Regions from separate parts of the Alteromonas sp. OM2203 genome, predicted to be linked through region 2. Evidence: predicted binding sites of a transcription regulator. Region 2 holds the regulator's gene; the other holds the start of a gene.
What was found. Region 2 encodes FliA, which starts transcription of late flagellar genes. Its sites were predicted from a motif close to CTAAAGNTNNNNNNNNNNNNGCCGATA; they were not measured.
Positions count from the first base shown of each region.

Region 1 (9,275 bases), 1.7 Mb from region 2:
GAAACAAAGATGCGTTAGATGAATTGAGTAGTAATAGCAATATAGACGCGTGTCAATTTGACGTAACCGACCTTGAGGACGCTCGCCGTGCATTATCCGCAGTAAAATTTGATATTGCAGTACTCAACGCCGGAACTTGCGAATATGTTGATATCGATAATTTCGAGCCCGACATGTTCAGACGAGTATTTGAACCTAATTTCTTCGGCGTGGTTAATTGTGTTGACGCACTCTTACCTAAATTACAGCAGGGAGATAAGCTTGTTATCGTAGATAGCATGGCGCGCCTGCTACCCTTTACCAAATCTCAAGCTTATGGCGCAAGTAAAGCCGCCCTTCATTATTTTACAAAATCACTTGAAGTCGACCTTCACCATAAAGGAATAAAAGTTCAGGCGGTATCGCCTGGTTTCGTCGAAACGCCCTTAACGGATAAAAACGACTTTGAAATGCCGATGAAAATCAGCGCAGAAGAAGCAGCACAAGCTATGCTTGCTGGCATCGAGAATGATAAGCAGACAGTGTTCTTCCCAAGAATTTTTGGCTTTATTCTCCGATTTATGCACATACTTCCAACACTGCTACAGAAGCGCATATCTTTATCGATGCGAAAAAAACAATAAGAGACAAACGAATGACGAATAAGATTGCCATCATAGGCACCGGAATATCAGGGCTAACCTGCGCACATCTACTTAATAGAAAGAACGACATTACGGTTTACGAAGCTAACGACTATATTGGCGGCCACACTGCTACAAAACAAATTACCGACAACGGCGCAGTGCACAGTATCGACACGGGGTTTATTGTATTTAACGACTGGACCTACCCCAATTTCATCAAACTTATGAAGCAGCTTAATGTAGATTATCAGCCCACAGAAATGAGTTTTTCTGTGATGAGCAGAAAAGCCAACCTTGAGTACAACGGCAATAATCTTAACAGTCTATTCGCACAACGCCGCAATATTCTACGCCCCAAATTCTGGCGTATTGTAAGAGACATCCTTGCGTTTAATAAAGCGTGTAAAGCGATGGTCGCGGAAGGACGGGATACATCAGCTCTTACCCTTGAAGACATTATCAAAGAGCTGGGTCTAAGCAACGATTTTGCTCGTTATTACATACTTCCTATGTGTGCGGCTATTTGGTCAAGCAGCCTGGAGCAAACGCGAAAGTTCCCGCTTACGTTCTTTCTCCAATTCTTTAATAACCACGGCTTACTCAACATAACCGACAGACCTCAGTGGTACACAATCAAAGGAGGCTCTAGCCAGTATGTCCCTCCTTTGATTGCTCCGTTTGAATCGAAAATAAAGCTTTCATCCGCTGTCACATCCGTTATGAAAGTTGACAATGTCTGGGAAGTTACTGATTCGACCGGTGATAAACTGCAATATGACCACGTCGTTTTTGCCTGCCATAGTGATCAAGCATTACGGATGCTGGGTGCGCCTAATTCACTGCATCAGGACATCCTTGGTAACATTCCTTATGCCGAAAATGACGTAGTGATGCACAAAGACATAAACCAACTCCCCAAAAGAAAGTTAGCGTGGGCAAGTTGGAATTATCGTCTCAAAGAAGATGTCAGTGAAGAGTCACGACCTGCATCCGTGACCTACAATATGAATATCCTTCAACGGTTAGACGTCGAAAACACTTACTGCGTAACGTTAAACAACTCCGCCGAAATTGAGCCTTCTAGCGTATTGGGCACCTACCAGTATGCTCACCCGCAATACAGTGCGAAAATGGTTAATGCTCAAGCGAGAAGAAATGAGATTTGCGGTGTAGACAACCTGCATTTTTGCGGCGCATATTGGTACAACGGGTTCCATGAAGACGGTGTAAAAAGCGCACTGGATGTATGCGCTCGCTTTGGTGAAACGCTGTGACAGAGAGTGCCATTTACAAAGGTAAGGTTTATCACCAAAGGTTTAAGCCTACCCAGCATAAATTTGATTATGACATTTACTTGTTTTGGCTGAAGCTTGATGAAGAAGAGCTTACAACCTTGTCACACGAGCTGAAATATTTTTCCGCCGAAGGAAAAGCAAGAGTCCGTTTTAAACGAGAAGATTACTTGGGCGATCCATCGCACTCACTTCGTCAGGCAGTGCTTAATAGAATGATTGAGCTTAATGATGGCACTCCCCTTTCCGGTGACGTTTTTATGTTGGGACAGTTACGAATGTGGGGCTGGTATTTCAGCCCCGTCAACTTTTACTACCTTCGCAATACAGACGGTAAATTTACGCACATGTTGGCCGAAGTCAGTAACACACCTTGGAACGAACGTCATCACTATCTCGTTAATTTAGACACCCAAGACGATACCCCAAAAGCGTTTCATGTATCGCCCTTTAATCCAATGGACATGACATACAAATGGTCAATTTCCCAGCCTTCTACTAGACTTTCTCTAGCGATGGACTGTGTGCGAAGCGACAAAGAGTTCAGTGCTGGGATAAATCTTACAAAATATACTTTAGATAATGCGAATCTAACTCAAGCACTTAAACGTATACCCAGTATGACAATAAAAACTGTGGCCGGAATTTATTGGCACGCGTTTAAACTATTGCTTAAAAGAACGCCACTGTATACACACCCAGAAAAAAGTCAGGAACAATAACAATGTCTTTCGGTGAATCTGTACTACTGACCACATCAGAGGTCTCTTTTGTAGATAAGGTATGTAGAACGTTGTTTCTACAATGCCTAAAACAGCTGCCATTTGGCAGTTTAACTATTCAAGAAAATGGCGACGTTATCGCTCGTTTTGGCAAAGAAGACGATGAGTTGCGAGCAACGGTAAACATTAAAGATGTAAAAGCCTACCGTCGCCTTTTACTTGGTGGAAGCGTTGGTGCGGGTGAAGCCTACATGGACGATTTGTGGGACAGTGACGAAGTTACGGCAGTAGTGAGAATTTTTGCAAGAAACTTACCCACCCTTGATGAGTGGGAAAACAAATTTAAGTGGGTCACCATGCCCATCAATAAAATACAACATTTCGCTCGCAGAAACACAAAAGATCAAGCCAAGCGCAATATCGAAGCGCATTACGATTTGGGCAACAAGCTTTATACTCGCTTCCTCGATCCTACTATGATGTATTCATCCGCTATCTACCCAGATCCGAATGCGTCGCTTAATGAAGCGCAAAATTACAAGCTAAAAGCTATTTGCGATAAATTGCAGCTGCAAGAAAGTGATCACTTGATTGAAATTGGTACTGGTTGGGGTGGCCTGGCAGTTTACGCGGCTAAACATTACGGATGTAGAGTAACAACGACGACTATCTCGGAAGAGCAACACGCCTGGGCAAAGGAGTGGATAAAAAAAGAAGGACTTGAAGACAAGATTACTTTGCTGAAGAAAGATTACCGCTTACTTGAAGGTCAATATGACAAGCTGGTATCTATCGAAATGATTGAAGCCGTTGGTAAACAATATTTGGGGAACTTTTTTGAAAAGTGCTCTTCGCTTCTTAAAGACGATGGTCTTATGTTGCTTCAGTCTATCACTATCGACGACAGGCGTTACGACAGCTACTCAAACAGTGTAGATTTTATTCAGAAGTATATTTTCCCCGGTGGCTTTTTACCCTCTCAACACCAGTTAAATGCTCATCTGAAGAAATATACTAATATGATGATTCGCGACCTCCACGACATTGGTGTTGATTACGCAAAGACACTTAATCATTGGTATGAAGCGTTCATGTCGGCCAAAGATGAATTGCTAAACGACGGATATGACGAGCGATTCATGCGTATGTGGACTTACTATTTAAAATATTGTGAAGGTGGCTTTTTAGAAAGAACCATCAGTACCGTACAGCTGGTTATTTCTAAACCCCACTATCGACAAGAGCTCGCGCGAGTATAGTGTTAATCGTTAAGTGGTACCAATGGGTTGAATAAAAAACGGCGCTCTAATAGCGCCGTTTTTGTATGCTTGTCAGTTAATCGTCTACCACAGAAATAGGTTTGGATATCATCGGCTTACCCTGATTAATATTAATCTCCACACGGCGGTTCTTCGCCCTATCACTAGATGTCGTTGCATTCTCGACAATAGGAACCGTATCTGCTTTACCTACCACAGACATGCGACTTTCATCAAAGCCTGGTGCTGTACGCATCGCTTCCGCTACAGCTACCGCACGCTGTGAAGACAAGTCCCAGTTCGAACGATAAAGTTCGTTAGCGATATGCTGACCATCGCTGTGACCTGAAATTTCAATTTCTCCCGGAACATCAGCTAAAAGTGAACCTATTTTTCTCAATACAGGCTGAAACTGAGGCTGTAAGAAAGCAGACCCTGCTGAAAACGAGCCGTTTTCACGTATACGAATAGTTAGCTGCTGCCCTAACGACTCCATCTCTACCGAACCATCTAGAATTTGCTTTTCGAGCTGCTGCGCCACTTTCTTCATTAACTCAGCCATTTGTGACTGGTCAGTGCTTTGCTCTGCGGAAGAAGACGATTCTGTCGCAGTCTGTTGTGATTGACCACCTCGCTGCTCACCGCGCTGCTTTTGCCGCCCACCGGCTGAGTCTTCATTACCAGCCTGAAATTCCAGCATTTGCTGCGTCATCTCGTTGGTCTGCTGCTGAATCGATTCGATAGGGGTCGGATCAGGCTTACCCGGGCGAAACTCCATTGCGATAACGCTAGTACCTTTGGGAATATCTTTAACTTCAATTTTATTTTGAACACCAAAAGCGAACTTCATTGAGCCCGCGATTTGTTTGAACTTAAGTACATCCATTTCAGAAAACGAAAGTAAAAGTACAAAAAAGCACATCAGCAGCGACATTAAGTCGGCGAAGGTCCCCATCCAAGCTGGCAGCCCCTCTGGGGGGCATTTTGGGCATTCTTCTTCAGCCATTACTCTTCCTCTGCGCTTCCGCGTTTACTCGCTGCAAGATAGTTTTTCAACACCCCCTCAATTACACGGGGATTTTGGCCATCGGCAATACCAACAATGCCATCTAGCACCAAGCTTTGATTGAGTTTTTCCTCACCGGCACGAACGGATAGTTTAAAAGCAATCGGCAGACAGATAACGTTAGCGAAGAATGCACCGTAGAGAGTAGTAAGTAGTGCAACCGCCATTGCAGGGCCGATGGCTTTCGGATCATCCATGTTAGAAAGCATGGCTACCAGCCCGATTAACGTACCGATCATCCCCATCGCGGGAGCGATGTCACCCATACCTTTAAAGAACGAGGCTCCGAAATCGTGGCGCTCTGATGTCATGGAAATATCTTTGGAAAGGGTTTCTCTGACTACCTCAATATCATGGCCGTCTACGAGCATATCAACGCCTTTTTGCATGAACTCGTTTGAGATCTCTGCTTCTTCTAACGCCAGAAACCCGCCTTTACGCGCAGCATCTGCCATTTCGACAATCTTCTCAATAAGTTCTTCGGGCGATTCAATTTTAAACATGAATGCCTTACCAGCAATCTTACCCGCACCAAAAAACTGGCCTAACGTAAATTGTGATAAAATGACAAATAAGGTGCCCCCAAATACGATAAGTATTGATTGCACGTCGATGAACATGCTCAAGCTGCCGCCCAGGATCATAGCCATAACTATGAAACCAATGGCGCCCAACATACCTATGACGGTTGCTAAATCCACTCACTCTTCCCCATTTAAACGCAGTCAGTGCTGTTAATCTACAGACATTCTATCGGCAATAGACAGAAATACTAAAACAACATTGTTGAAAAATATCACATTTATTAATTTTTATAATTAGAGCATAACGCTTTATCTCGCTTTCCTACCTTTTTATTTACTCGGAAACCATTTTATTCGCATTAAAGCGCGACGCGCTATTATTTGAGGCTGGAATTATGGTTACTAAGATAGCATCGAATATAGCACAATTTAACACTATGCTGATTTTTGACTTGAATGAAAAAAAAGCGATACGATGATGTTATTAGCGATATACAGACAAACCATTTGACCCTCGTGCAACCCTCGGTTAATGTGCGCGGTATACGTATTTTAGCCTTTATATTGAGTGTTTTTATGACGACGGAAAAACCATCAGCGTCTTTCGAAGAAACGTTATCGGAATTAGAAGCTATCGTTAACGAAATGGAAAACGGTGATTTACCATTAAATAAAGCGCTAGAAAAATTTGAACGCGGTATTGCACTCTCTCGCCAAGGCCAGCAGTCCCTTGAAAACGCTGAGCAAAAAGTAAAAATATTGCTTAACGAACAAGGCGAAGAAACACTTCAATCTCTACCTGAAAGTGAACAGCCTTAAGAGGTTCATTTTTACATTACAGGCAATCTATGAATTTTTCTGCTTTGCATCAGCAAGTTAAACAGCAAACTGATGCATCTCTTCTTACTCTGATTGATGAACTACCGGATTACGCACCGCGCCTAAAAGACGCTATGCGTCACGCGCTACTTGCAGGCGGTAAACGCATGCGTCCATTGCTCGTTCAGGTAGTGGGTAATACGCTAGACGTCCCCAAAAAAGACCAAATGGCCATTAGTATGGCTATTGAGTGCGTGCACGCTTATTCGCTGGTACATGACGATCTACCGGCAATGGATGATGATGACTTGCGTCGCGGTATGCCTACCTGTCACATCGCCTTCGATGAAGCAACAGCGATATTGGCAGGTGATGCATTACAAGCACTTGCATTTACCGTATTAGCCGATGCACCTTTGAGCACCTACGCTGAAGCCAAACGCCCTCAGCTATTATCTGTGTTAGCTAAAAGTGCCGGCTATGTGGGCATGTGTGGCGGTCAAGCCATCGACCTAGCGAGCACGGGTAAAACTATCTCAATAGACGAGCTAAAAGCGCTTCATAAGTTGAAAACAGGTGCCCTATTGCAAGCCTGCGTAGAAATGGTAGCCATCGTTAGTGAGGGTCTTTTACCTCAGACTAAAATTGACTTAATGGCATATGCAGCGGATATTGGCTTAGCCTTTCAAGTACAAGACGACATTTTAGATGTTGTGGGCAGTAGCGAAAAATTAGGGAAACCCGCAGGTTCTGACGAAGCACTTGGGAAAAATACCTTTCCAGCTAAGCTTGGCATGGAAGGAGCCAAGAGAGAATTAGCAAAGCTTCACGATAATGCACTTCAAGCATTGGCGCGTTTACCCTACAATACTGACAGTTTAATTGCGTTTAGCGAGCTTTTGGTGAAACGCGACCATTAGCCACGCGCCATGTTGAAAAAGATAATAAGTACATGAGTTTAGATCTCCAACATTACCCAACGCTTGCGCTTGCGCAAACACCTGACAAGTTGAGGCAACTGCCTCAAGAAAAATTACGCGAACTTGCCGATGAGTTACGTGAATACTTACTCAACAGTGTGAGTCAAACCAGCGGTCACTTTGCCTCTGGACTGGGAACAGTAGAGCTTACGGTAGCACTTCACTACGTTTACAACACACCATTCGACCGACTGTTGTGGGATGTCGGCCATCAAGCCTATCCTCACAAAATCCTTACGGGTCGTGCAGAGCGCATGAGCACCATTCGCCAAAAGAACGGCCTTCATCCATTCCCGTGGCCACCTGAAAGTGAGTACGATACTTTCGCTGTCGGTCATTCTTCGACGTCGATAAGCGCAGCGCTAGGAATGGCTGTGGCGGCAGAAAAAGAAGGAAAGGATCGCAAAGTAGTAGCTGTCATTGGTGACGGTGCGATGACCGCTGGTATGGCGTTTGAAGCACTTAATCACGCAGGCGATATCAAAAAAGACATGGTTGTCGTACTTAACGACAACGAAATGTCGATATCTGAAAACGTAGGCGCCCTTAACAGTCACCTGGCACGCTTGCTAACGGGTAATTTTTTTAACTCTATACGTGACGGCGGCAAAAAACTGCTAAGTAACGTTCCTCCTATCAAAGAATTTGCAAGCCGAGCAGAAGAGCACCTAAAAGGGATGGTTGTACCCGGCACTATCTTTGAAGAGCTTGGATTTAATTATATTGGCCCGATTGATGGCCATGACGTAAATGCAGTGGTTGATACCCTTCGCAACATGCGTAAGTTTGAGGGTCCTCAGTTATTACATGTTGTGACCAAAAAAGGGAAGGGTTACGCGGTAGCCGAAGAAGATCCTATCAAATTTCATGCAGTACCGAAGTTCAACCCAGCGGACAATGCACTGCCTAAATCTAAACCCTCTGCCCCCACTTACTCGGCCATTTTCGGTCAGTGGTTGTGTGATATGGCAGAACAAGATCCAAAACTCATGGCAGTCACCCCTGCCATGCGAGAAGGGTCAGGGATGGTAGAATTTTCTCAGCGCTTCCCTGAGCAATACTTCGATGTAGCCATTGCTGAGCAGCATGCCGTAACCTTCGGCGCAGGGCTCGCTAAAGACGGTATGAATGCGGTTGTCGCGATCTATTCTTCATTTTTGCAGCGTGCCTATGATCAGCTCATTCATGATGTAGCTATACAAGACTTACCGGTGTTATTTGCGATAGACAGAGCCGGCATAGTGGGCGCAGATGGCCCAACTCACCAAGGGGCGTTTGATATCGCTTTCCTTCGCTGTATTCCAAATATGGTAGTTATGGCACCTTCTGATGAAAATGAATGCCGCCAAATGCTTTACACTGGCCATAAGCTACAAAAGCCGGCCGCTGTTCGTTACCCTCGTGGTGCTGGCATGGGAGTCACGCCTGACGAAGCCATGAAAGAGCTTGAGATTGGTAAATCTCGTACGTGTCGAGAATCATCAAAAGGCAAGTCTGAAAGTATCGCCATTTTAAACTTTGGCTGCCTACTGCCCTACGCGCTTGAAGCTGCAGAGGCGATTGACGCTACCGTTATTGACATGCGTTTCATTAAGCCGTTAGACGGCGACGCGGTATTAAAAGCAGCCAGTGAACACATCGCGCTTATCACGCTAGAAGACGGTTGTATTATGGGTGGTGCTGGCAGTGCGGTGCTTGAACACTTGCAGCAAAATGGTGTTCTTAAGGCAGTGAAGATGTTGGGTCTGCCTGATAGCTTTATATTACAAGGCACTCAGCAGGAAATGTACAAAGAGCACGGCTTAGATGCTGAAGGTATTATTGCTGCGGCCACCAGCCTCACCAAACGTTAGTGGCTCTCAAAACATTCGTTTAATCCGTTGCGAGCTAACTTTGTCTTGTAATGTGACTAATGCATCTTGACTAAGGCATCGTCGTTTAAACATAGAAAAGCCCGCATGTATTGCGGGCTTTTCAATTTAAAAGG
Region 1 covers NZ_CP183209.1:2,952,741-2,962,015, forward strand. The annotation lists gene ACM0P2_RS13115 (SDR family NAD(P)-dependent oxidoreductase) at 1-623, shown strand, start outside; gene ACM0P2_RS13120 (NAD(P)/FAD-dependent oxidoreductase) at 635-1,900, shown strand; gene ACM0P2_RS13125 (DUF1365 domain-containing protein) at 1,897-2,640, shown strand; gene ACM0P2_RS13130 (SAM-dependent methyltransferase) at 2,643-3,899, shown strand; gene ACM0P2_RS13135 (flagellar motor protein MotB) at 3,976-4,905, opposite strand; gene pomA (flagellar motor protein PomA) at 4,905-5,666, opposite strand; gene xseB (exodeoxyribonuclease VII small subunit) at 6,066-6,308, shown strand; gene ACM0P2_RS13150 (farnesyl diphosphate synthase) at 6,338-7,228, shown strand; gene dxs (1-deoxy-D-xylulose-5-phosphate synthase) at 7,261-9,141, shown strand.
Region 1: the regulator FliA is predicted to act here: its motif matches at 5,717-5,743, upstream of pomA (flagellar motor protein PomA).

Region 2 (9,275 bases):
ACTAGTGAAGAGTTAGCCGATTTATTATTCCAACTTCGTCATAAGCGACTAGTATTAATCGATACGGCAGGGTTTAGTCAGCGCGATAGTCGATTAATTAAACAAATTAAGCAATTTGACAACGGTCAAATGCCTAAAGTGAAAAAATATTTGGTGGCGCAAGCCAATACCCAATATCCAGCGCTTCAAAGAATCATCCAAGCGTATGATGATATTGAATTAAGTGGCTGTATTTTCACGAAGTTAGATGAATGCTACTCTTTGGGAGAGGTATTGAGCGCTGCCGTTGAGTACCAACTACCGGTTAGCTATGTCACCGATGGTCAGAAAGTGCCAGAAGACATTAAGATTGCAGAGGCGAAATCTTTAGTTTCCGCTGCTGCAAAGCTTTATAAAAAGTACGGTTTGAATCATACTAGTGGTAACAACGCAATTAAAACAGCATAAGTAGTATGATTGACGATCAAGCGAGTAGCTTAAGAAAAATGAAGCAATCACGGTTAATCAAGGTTATCGCCGTCACCGGAGGCAAAGGTGGCGTTGGTAAAACAAATATTACTCTCAATACCGCTATCGCTATGGCGAAGCAGGGTAAGCGAGTCATGGTACTTGACGCGGACCTCGGTCTGGCAAACGTTGATGTTATGCTAGGACTTCGCGTAGAGAAAAACTTATCTCATGTGCTTTCAGGTGAATGTACCCTTGACGATGTTCTCGTCACCGGTCCGCACGGGATCAAGATTGCGCCGGCCACCTCTGGCACGCAGTCGATGGCAGAGTTGTCCCCAACTCAACACGCAGGTTTGATCCGCGCTTTTAGCGAGCTAAGAACGCCGATAGACGTGCTGATTGTCGACACTGCTGCTGGAATTTCAGACATGGTATTGAGCTTCTCGAAGGCTTCTCAAGATATCATGGTCGTGGTTTGCGACGAGCCTACCTCACTAACCGATGCCTACGCCCTAATAAAAATCTTAAATCGCGAACATGGCGTTTTTCGTTTTAAGGTAGTGGCTAATATGGTGCGCGACGTGCGTGAAGGCCAAGAATTATTTAGTAAATTAAGTAAAGTGACAGGGCGTTTTTTGGATGTTGCACTAGAATTAGTGGCAACGGTTCCATTTGATGAAAATATTCGTAAAGCCGTAAGAAAACAAACGGCTATTGTAGATGCCTATCCAGGCTCTCCAGCCGCAGTGGCCATAACACAACTTGCTAGTAGAGCATTGTCATGGCCCATCCCGGCTCAGCCAGGCGGACATCTTGAATTTTTTATTGAACAACTTGTTGCAGAAAAAGCAGTAGGAAATCAGCGTTGAACAGCAAGGCAGCCGCTTATCAACAACAAACCGATAAGTCGCAGTTAGTCGAAAGACATGCGCCATTGGTTAAGCGTATAGCGCATCACTTGATGGCTAGGTTGCCTGCAAGTGTTCTTGTTGATGACCTTATCCAATCAGGCATGATTGGGCTTTTGGAAGCTGCACGAAATTTTGATGGCTCTAAGGGAGCTAGCTTTGAAACCTTTGCAGGCATCCGTATTCGCGGTGCAATGCTAGACGAAATACGCAAAGGAGACTGGACCCCTCGTTCAGTCCATCGTAACGGACGTGCTATTTCGGAAGCTATATCCCAAGTAGAAGGTGAGACCGGAAGGGATGCAAGAGATTCTGATATTGCTGAAAAGCTTAACGTAAGCTTGCAGGATTATCACCAAATGCTCAATGAAGTAAATGCCGGCAAACTTGTCGGAATAGAAGATTTGGGTGTGTCGGAGGACGTAATCACGACTGAGCAGAGTAGAGGCAGTGATGCGCCGCTGGAAGACTTGATGCAGGGCGCTTTTCAAAAAGCACTTGCCCAAGCGATTACAACGCTACCTGAACGGGAAGCGATTGTGCTTTCTTTGTACTATGATGAAGAATTGAATTTACGAGAAATTGGTGAGGTTCTTGATGTAAGTGAGTCAAGAGTCAGTCAAATTCACAGTCAGGCCATGTTAAAACTCAAATCACGAATGAAGTCGTGGCAGGCTGACGAAGAATAGAAATTAATAACAATTAACCCCTCATTGGAGGCTATTTTGGACAAAAGTATGAAAATTCTTGTGGTTGATGATTTTTCTACCATGAGACGTATCATCAAAAACCTTCTTAAAGACTTAGGTTTTGCCAACATCCAAGAAGCGGATGACGGAAGCACTGCACTGCCAATGTTGCAGCAAGGTGATTTTGACTTCGTTGTTACTGACTGGAACATGCCCGGCATGCAAGGTATCGATTTGCTTCGCGCAATTCGAGCAGATGACAAGCTTAAACATTTACCTGTTCTTATGGTTACTGCTGAAGCTAAAAAAGAACAAATCGTTGCTGCAGCGCAAGCCGGTGTGAACGGGTACGTAGTAAAACCCTTTACAGCAGCAACGCTAAAAGAAAAATTAGACAAAATTTTCGAACGTTTAGGTTGATCCAGACGCTCACCAGATAAATGAGGTTTACTGGATGGCAACGAATATAAACGTTCCAATTTCGTTGGAAGAAGCCAAGCAACTCGTTACTTATCTTGAAGAAGGTGATAACGCTTCAGCCAATGCCCTACTTGAAGCAGCATCAATGAAAGAAAACGTTGAGTTGTTTGCTGAAGTAGGAAAATTAACGCGTCAACTTCATGACGCGTTAAATAACTTTCAGATTGATGATCGCATTAAAAACTTAGCAACCGACGATATTCCGGATGCTCAGTCCCGCCTGACTTACGTTATTGAAGAAACTGAGAAAGCTGCTAATACTACTATGGATGCCGTTGAAGCGAGCATGCCAATAGCAGAAATGCTTTCAATGCGCATCGATAAGGTAATGCCAGAATGGAAAAAGTTAATGAATCGCCAAATTGAGCTTGGTGAATTCAAAGCGTTGTGTGCAGACTTAGACGAATTATTAGAAGAAGGTTCGCTTCAGTCAGCTAAACTAACACAACTGCTTACTGAAGTGCTGATGGCCCAAGGTTATCAGGACTTGACGGGGCAAGTTATTCGTCGCGTTATTGACCTTGTAAAAGAGGTGGAGGACAGCTTAGTCAACATGCTTACCATGTTTGGCGAGCGCGATGGAGAAGAACATACTAAACCATCTCGTGTTAAGGCCGATAAGATAGATGGTGTAGAGGCAGAAGGCCCAATTATTGACGCCGAAAAACGAGATGATGTCGTTTCAGGCCAAGATGACGTAGATGATCTTTTGTCTAGCTTAGGTTTTTAGGGGAGCGGGCGCATGTCGTTTGATGTTGACGAGGATATATTACAGGACTTTCTGGTTGAAGCTGGAGAGATTCTTGAACAATTACAAGAACAGCTCGTTGATCTTGAAAACAACCCGGAAGACGCGGATTTACTGAACGCAATATTCCGAGGGTACCATACAGTAAAAGGAGGCGCTGGTTTCCTTTCTCTCACAGAACTCGTCGAAATTTGCCACGGTGCAGAGAACGTATTCGATGTGATGCGAAACGGGCAAAGAACTTTAACCCCTGAACTCATGGATATTATTCTGCAGGCCACCGATGTGGTTGTAGAAATGTTTGAACGAGTGAAGGCTCAGGAGCCACTGCAACCTGCAGACGCGCAGTTAGTTGATACACTGCATAAATTGAGTCGTCCTGAAACGCCAGACGAAAACATATTCGACTCTTTAAGCGCCCCTGTACAAGAAACCGCTGCGGATGAGCCAGAGCTAGTAATAGAAGAACCTACAGCAGAGGCAGAGAGTAAAAGCGATAACGGTGGCGGTATTGACGAAATCACTGAAGATGAGTTCGAAGCGCTGCTCGATGAACTTCACGGTTCTTCGGCACCGGGTCGCTCATCATCAGCTACAACTGAAGCGCCTTCTGCATCTGAGTCAAAGCCGGCCGCTTCAACAACCTCTGCGATAAGTGATAGCGACGATATTACCGACGAAGAATTTGAAGCGCTGTTAGACGATTTACATGGCAAAGGTCAATTCAGCGCCAACGAAGCGCCAGCTGTAGAGACTAAAGCGCCTGCAGCGCCAGCATCTTCAAGCACAGGCGGTGACGAAGAAATTACCGATGACGAATTTGAAGCCCTTCTTGACCAATTACATGGTTCAGGTCAAGGACCAACCAAGTTAGGTGAAGCGCCTAAGCAGGTAGAGCCACCTGTCGACAAGGCAGCGACTGAAGCTGTTCAAAAAGCCAAAGAGGCAGCGCCAAAACCAACTCCTGCACCAAGTGCTCCAGCGCCATCTACCCCCAGCGCGCCAGCAAAAGCAGCAAGTGCTCCACCTAAAAAGGATGATAAGAAAGCGGCTGCCTCTGCACCTCAAGCCGAAACAACCGTGCGGGTTGATACTAAACGCCTTGATCAGATAATGAACATGGTGGGTGAGCTTGTTCTGGTGCGAAATCGTTTGCTTAGCCTTGGTATTAATAGCAACGATGAAAGCATGTCTAAAGCGATTGCTAATCTTGATGTAGTTACTGGCGACCTACAGGGTGCGGTAATGAAAACGCGGATGCAGCCAATTAAAAAGGTATTTGGTCGCTTCCCTCGCGTTGTTCGAGATCTCGCAAGAAGCTTAAAGAAAGAAATTACGCTTGAGCTTGTTGGTGAAGAAACAGATTTAGACAAAAACCTGGTTGAAGCACTGGCCGATCCATTAGTGCATTTGGTTAGAAACTCGGTAGATCATGGCATTGAAATGCCTGATGATCGCGCGGCAGCGGGCAAGCCAAGAATGGGAACCGTCCAACTGTCAGCGTCTCAAGAAGGTGATCATATCCTTCTTACCATTGAAGACGACGGCAAGGGCATGGACCCCGAGAAGCTCAAGGAGATAGCCATTAGTCGTGGCGTGTTAGATGCTGATGCGGCAGCGCGTATGTCTGATGTTGAAGCGTTCAACTTGATTTTTGCTCCGGGCTTTTCTACCAAGACAGAAATTAGCGATATTTCTGGTCGAGGTGTGGGCATGGACGTGGTTAAAACTAAAATTAACCAGCTCAACGGTACGGTCAATATCGATTCACAGCTAGGTAAAGGTACCCGACTTGATATCAAAGTCCCTTTAACGTTAGCTATCCTTCCTACTCTAATGATTGTTGTAGGAAAACAGACCTTTGCGTTACCATTAGGCGCGGTGAACGAAATAATAAACATGGACATCAAGAAGACCAACACGGTCGATGGCCAGCTAACAATGATAGTTCGTTCAAAAGCAATTCCGTTGTTCTTCCTCGGCGAATGGCTGATTCGTGGCCCTAAAAATATTGAAAGAGATAAAGGTCACGTGGTTGTTGTACAAATAGGTACACAGCAAGTTGGATTCGTAGTAGACGCGCTAATAGGTCAAGAAGAGGTGGTTATAAAGCCGCTTGATGCCTTGCTACAGGGGACACCTGGCATGGCTGGAGCAACCATAACTTCAGACGGTGGAATTGCACTTATTTTAGATGTTCCGAGCCTTCTAAAACGGTATGCGCGTAAACCCATTAAGTAAGGCGATGAATTAATAGGAATAGTAATCCATGGTCTTTAAAGTCCTTGTGGTGGACGACTCGACATTTTATCGTCGTCGGGTAAGAGAAATACTCGACAGCGATAAAGAACTTGAAGTAGTCGGGGAAGCGCGAAATGGTCGTGATGCACTAGAAAAAGCAGAAGCGCTTAAACCAGATGTAATAACTATGGATGTGGAGATGCCGGTAATGGACGGCATTTCTGCGGTGAAGGCTATCATGGATAAAAAGCCTACGCCGATCCTTATGTTTTCATCATTAACCTATCACGGCGCCCAAGCCACGCTTGATGCCCTTGAAGCAGGGGCGCTCGATTTCTTGCCAAAGAAATTTGAAGATATTGCGCAAGATAGAAAAGAAGCATCTCATTTATTGTGCACCAAAGTTAGGTTGATAGCGCGCAGGGGCGTTGGTCTTAGGCGTCCGTTATTTAGAGCAACGGAAACAAGACAGTTCCCAGATAATGCGCCCAAACAGGCTTTCTTTAAAACCTCTGGATTATTGTCCGGGCATAAGGACGCTACAAAGCAACCCACCGTATCGTCGGTCAGGGCAACGGGGAAACGCTATAAATGTTTAGCGATTGGTGCATCTACTGGCGGGCCTGTTGCTCTTCAAAAAGTGCTTGCGCCTTTACCTGCAGACTTTCCGTACCCTATTTTGCTTGTCCAGCATATGCCTGGTACGTTTACCACCGCGTTTGCGCAACGGTTAAATTCAAACTGCAACATAAGCGTGAAAGAGGCTGAGCATGGCGACGTATTAAAACCGGGTCACGCCTATCTGGCTCCGGGTGGCAAGCAAATGTTGATAGAAAATATTGGCCTGAGCAAAAGCATAGTAATAACCGATGCAAGCGCGTCGGAAAAGGTCAATTATAAACCTAGCGTAGACCTTACGTTTGGTTCATTGGCTAAAGCTTTTGGTGGTGATGTTTTAGGTATTATCTTGACGGGAATGGGTGCAGACGGTCGGGAAGGCTGTCGATTGTTGAAAGACAAAGGCGCAACCATTTGGGCCCAAGATCAAGATTCTTGTGTTGTATATGGCATGCCGCAAGCTGTAGCGGTTGCTAATATATCGAGCAAGAACATTAATATTGACGATATAGGTAGTTGCGTTCAAACCGAGATGCGCTAGCGCGTTGGACTCTAACGGAATAAACATCATGAAAGTGTGGACTGTAGCAAATCAAAAAGGCGGAGTGGGGAAAACAACCACTACGGTGAGCCTTGGTGGTTTGCTTGCAGAGCAGGGAAAGCGTGTACTTATGATAGATACCGACCCTCATGCATCTCTGAGTTATTATTTCGGTATTGACGCTGAAGCAACGAGTCATTCAGTCTACGATATTTTTATTCAGTCTAGTTCACTTTCTGCCGATAACGTTATGGATTGCTTAAGTCCAACGAAGTTAGACAATCTGTATGTGCTGCCTGCCACAATGGCGTTAGCCACCCTTGATAGGACGATGGGGAGTGAGCAAGGAATGGGGTTAGTCCTTAAAAAGGCCCTGGCTAAAATTGCTGATGAATTTGATGTGGCGATTATTGATTGCCCACCAGTTTTAGGGGTACTTATGGTCAATGCACTAGCAGCATGCGACAAAGTAATTGTACCCACGCAAACAGAATATTTGGCACTAAAGGGGTTAGACAGAATGATTCGGACCATGGAAATTATGGGGCGTTCGTTAAATAAAACCTTCGATACAGTGATAATTCCAACTATGTTTGATAAGCGAACGAACGCTGCGCTAGCATCACGTAAAAAGTTATTAAGCGATTATGGTGAGCGCGTGTGGGAAGGGGTAATCCCCGTAGATACTCACTTTAGAGATGCCAGTTTAGTGCAGTTGCCTATTTCATCTGCTTATCCTAAAACTCGTGGTGTGTCTGCTTATGCGAAGCTATTAGCCGTGTTGGAGAAGTAATAAAATAATGAGCAAGCAATCACCCTTTGCCCGTGAAGAAGTGATGGAGGCCTACTTAGATAGCCTTCTCAAAGAGCCTGAAACACCGGAAGATGTTACTGCGCGCACGGCTAAGTTGCTTGAGCAAGCGTCTCAACAAATAGCGGAAACAACCCTATTAGGCGTTGAAGAGCAAGATTCTACCCAGCACAAAGAAGAGGCGATCGCAGAAAAGGTAACGTCGATTATAGAGACGTCGACGCTTAACTCTGTTGAGGATAATAAGCGAAACCCAGTAGCTCAAACCGAGAGTCAGGAAAATAGGCTTTTAGACACTGAAATTAAATCGAAAGTACCACTAAAGGATACTCTCGGTTTTCGTTTTCAAGCGCTATTCTTTGAAGTGGCGGGTTTAACGCTAGCGGTACCGTTAACTACCCTAGGCGGAATTCATCAAATTGAGAAAATTGGGCCACTTTTCGGAAAACCTGATTGGTTTATGGGTGTAATGCTGCACAGAGAGTCTAAACTCAATGTTGTGGATTCAGCAAAGTGGGTAATGCCAGAAAAATATGATGAAAACCTCGCACAATCGCTCAACTACCGATATCTTATTATGTTAGGAGAAAGTTTGTGGGGGTTGGCAAGTGAAAAGCTTGTTAATACGGTCAATTTGACTACAGATGATGTTAAATGGCGCGAGTCCACAGGAAAACGTCCCTGGTTAGCGGGGATGGTTAAAGAAAAAATGTGCGCGTTAATTGACGTTGAAGAATTAATATCTATGCTTAACAAAGGCTTAAGCAGTAACGACCAGACGCCATAGTATTGGGAGCCAGGTTCATGACCGACGAAAGAACAAGTAGTAATGCCACCGACAGCAATGACGAAGTCCTTCAATGGGTTACGTATCGCCTAGGTGATGAAACATATGGTATTAACGTAATGCAAGTTCAAGAAGTGTTGCGTTATACCGAGATAGCTCCGGTTCCCGGTGCGCCCGATTATGTATTAGGTATTATCAATCTGCGTGGTAACGTGGTAACGGTGATTGATACTCGTGCACGATTTGGTTTGCCGCCAACAGAGATAACAGACAACACACGTATTGTAATTATTGAGTCTGACGAGCAAGTTGTTGGAATTTTGGTTGATAGCGTGGCCGAGGTGGTTTACTTGAAGTCTTCAGAGATTGACAGTGCACCTAACGTGGGCACAGAGGAAAGCGCCAAGTTTATTCAGGGCGTTAGTAACCGCGATGGCGAATTACTCATTCTTGTTGACCTTAATAAATTGCTAAGCGATGAAGAGTGGGATGAGCTTAGCAATATCTAAATAAATGACTGTGCAGTATTATTTAGTACTGCCTGCATTTCCCCAAGGGTTACGTCCATGGATTGGCAGCTTGCTGCACCTACCTTGTTAGAACTAGTTTTGATTGTGTTAGTGGTTGTACTTGCCGTGACGGTTGGGCTGTTGTACTCGCACGTTCGTAAGCTGCGTACTTCTATAGAAACTAGCCAAGCTGAGCATATTGGAGCGCTCGCCCGAGTAGAAGCGTTGGCAAACAACGCGAATAATCAGCAGTCTGAAGCGCAGGCTAGAACTATAGTTATCACTCGACACCTCAAAGAGCTAGATGAAAAGCAGATAAGCATTGAAAATGAGCTTCGCGAGCTTAGGTTACAAGATCCTTCTTTACGCCTTTATCAGCGAGCAGCAGAGCTTGTGAAGCAAGGGGCAAGCATTGACGAGATTATTGAAGCCTGTGATATACCAAGAGCAGAGGCGGAAATGCTGGTTATGGTGCACAAACAAGGTAATTAAC
Region 2 covers NZ_CP183209.1:1,202,856-1,212,130, forward strand. The annotation lists gene flhF (flagellar biosynthesis protein FlhF) at 1-447, shown strand, start outside; gene ACM0P2_RS05350 (MinD/ParA family protein) at 453-1,319, shown strand; gene ACM0P2_RS05355 (RNA polymerase sigma factor FliA) at 1,316-2,047, shown strand; gene cheY (chemotaxis response regulator CheY) at 2,084-2,467, shown strand; gene ACM0P2_RS05365 (protein phosphatase CheZ) at 2,502-3,257, shown strand; gene ACM0P2_RS05370 (chemotaxis protein CheW) at 3,270-5,516, shown strand; gene ACM0P2_RS05375 (protein-glutamate methylesterase/protein-glutamine glutaminase) at 5,545-6,675, shown strand; gene ACM0P2_RS05380 (ParA family protein) at 6,704-7,468, shown strand; gene ACM0P2_RS05385 (chemotaxis protein CheW) at 7,476-8,273, shown strand; gene ACM0P2_RS05390 (chemotaxis protein CheW) at 8,291-8,782, shown strand; gene ACM0P2_RS05395 (DUF2802 domain-containing protein) at 8,840-9,274, shown strand.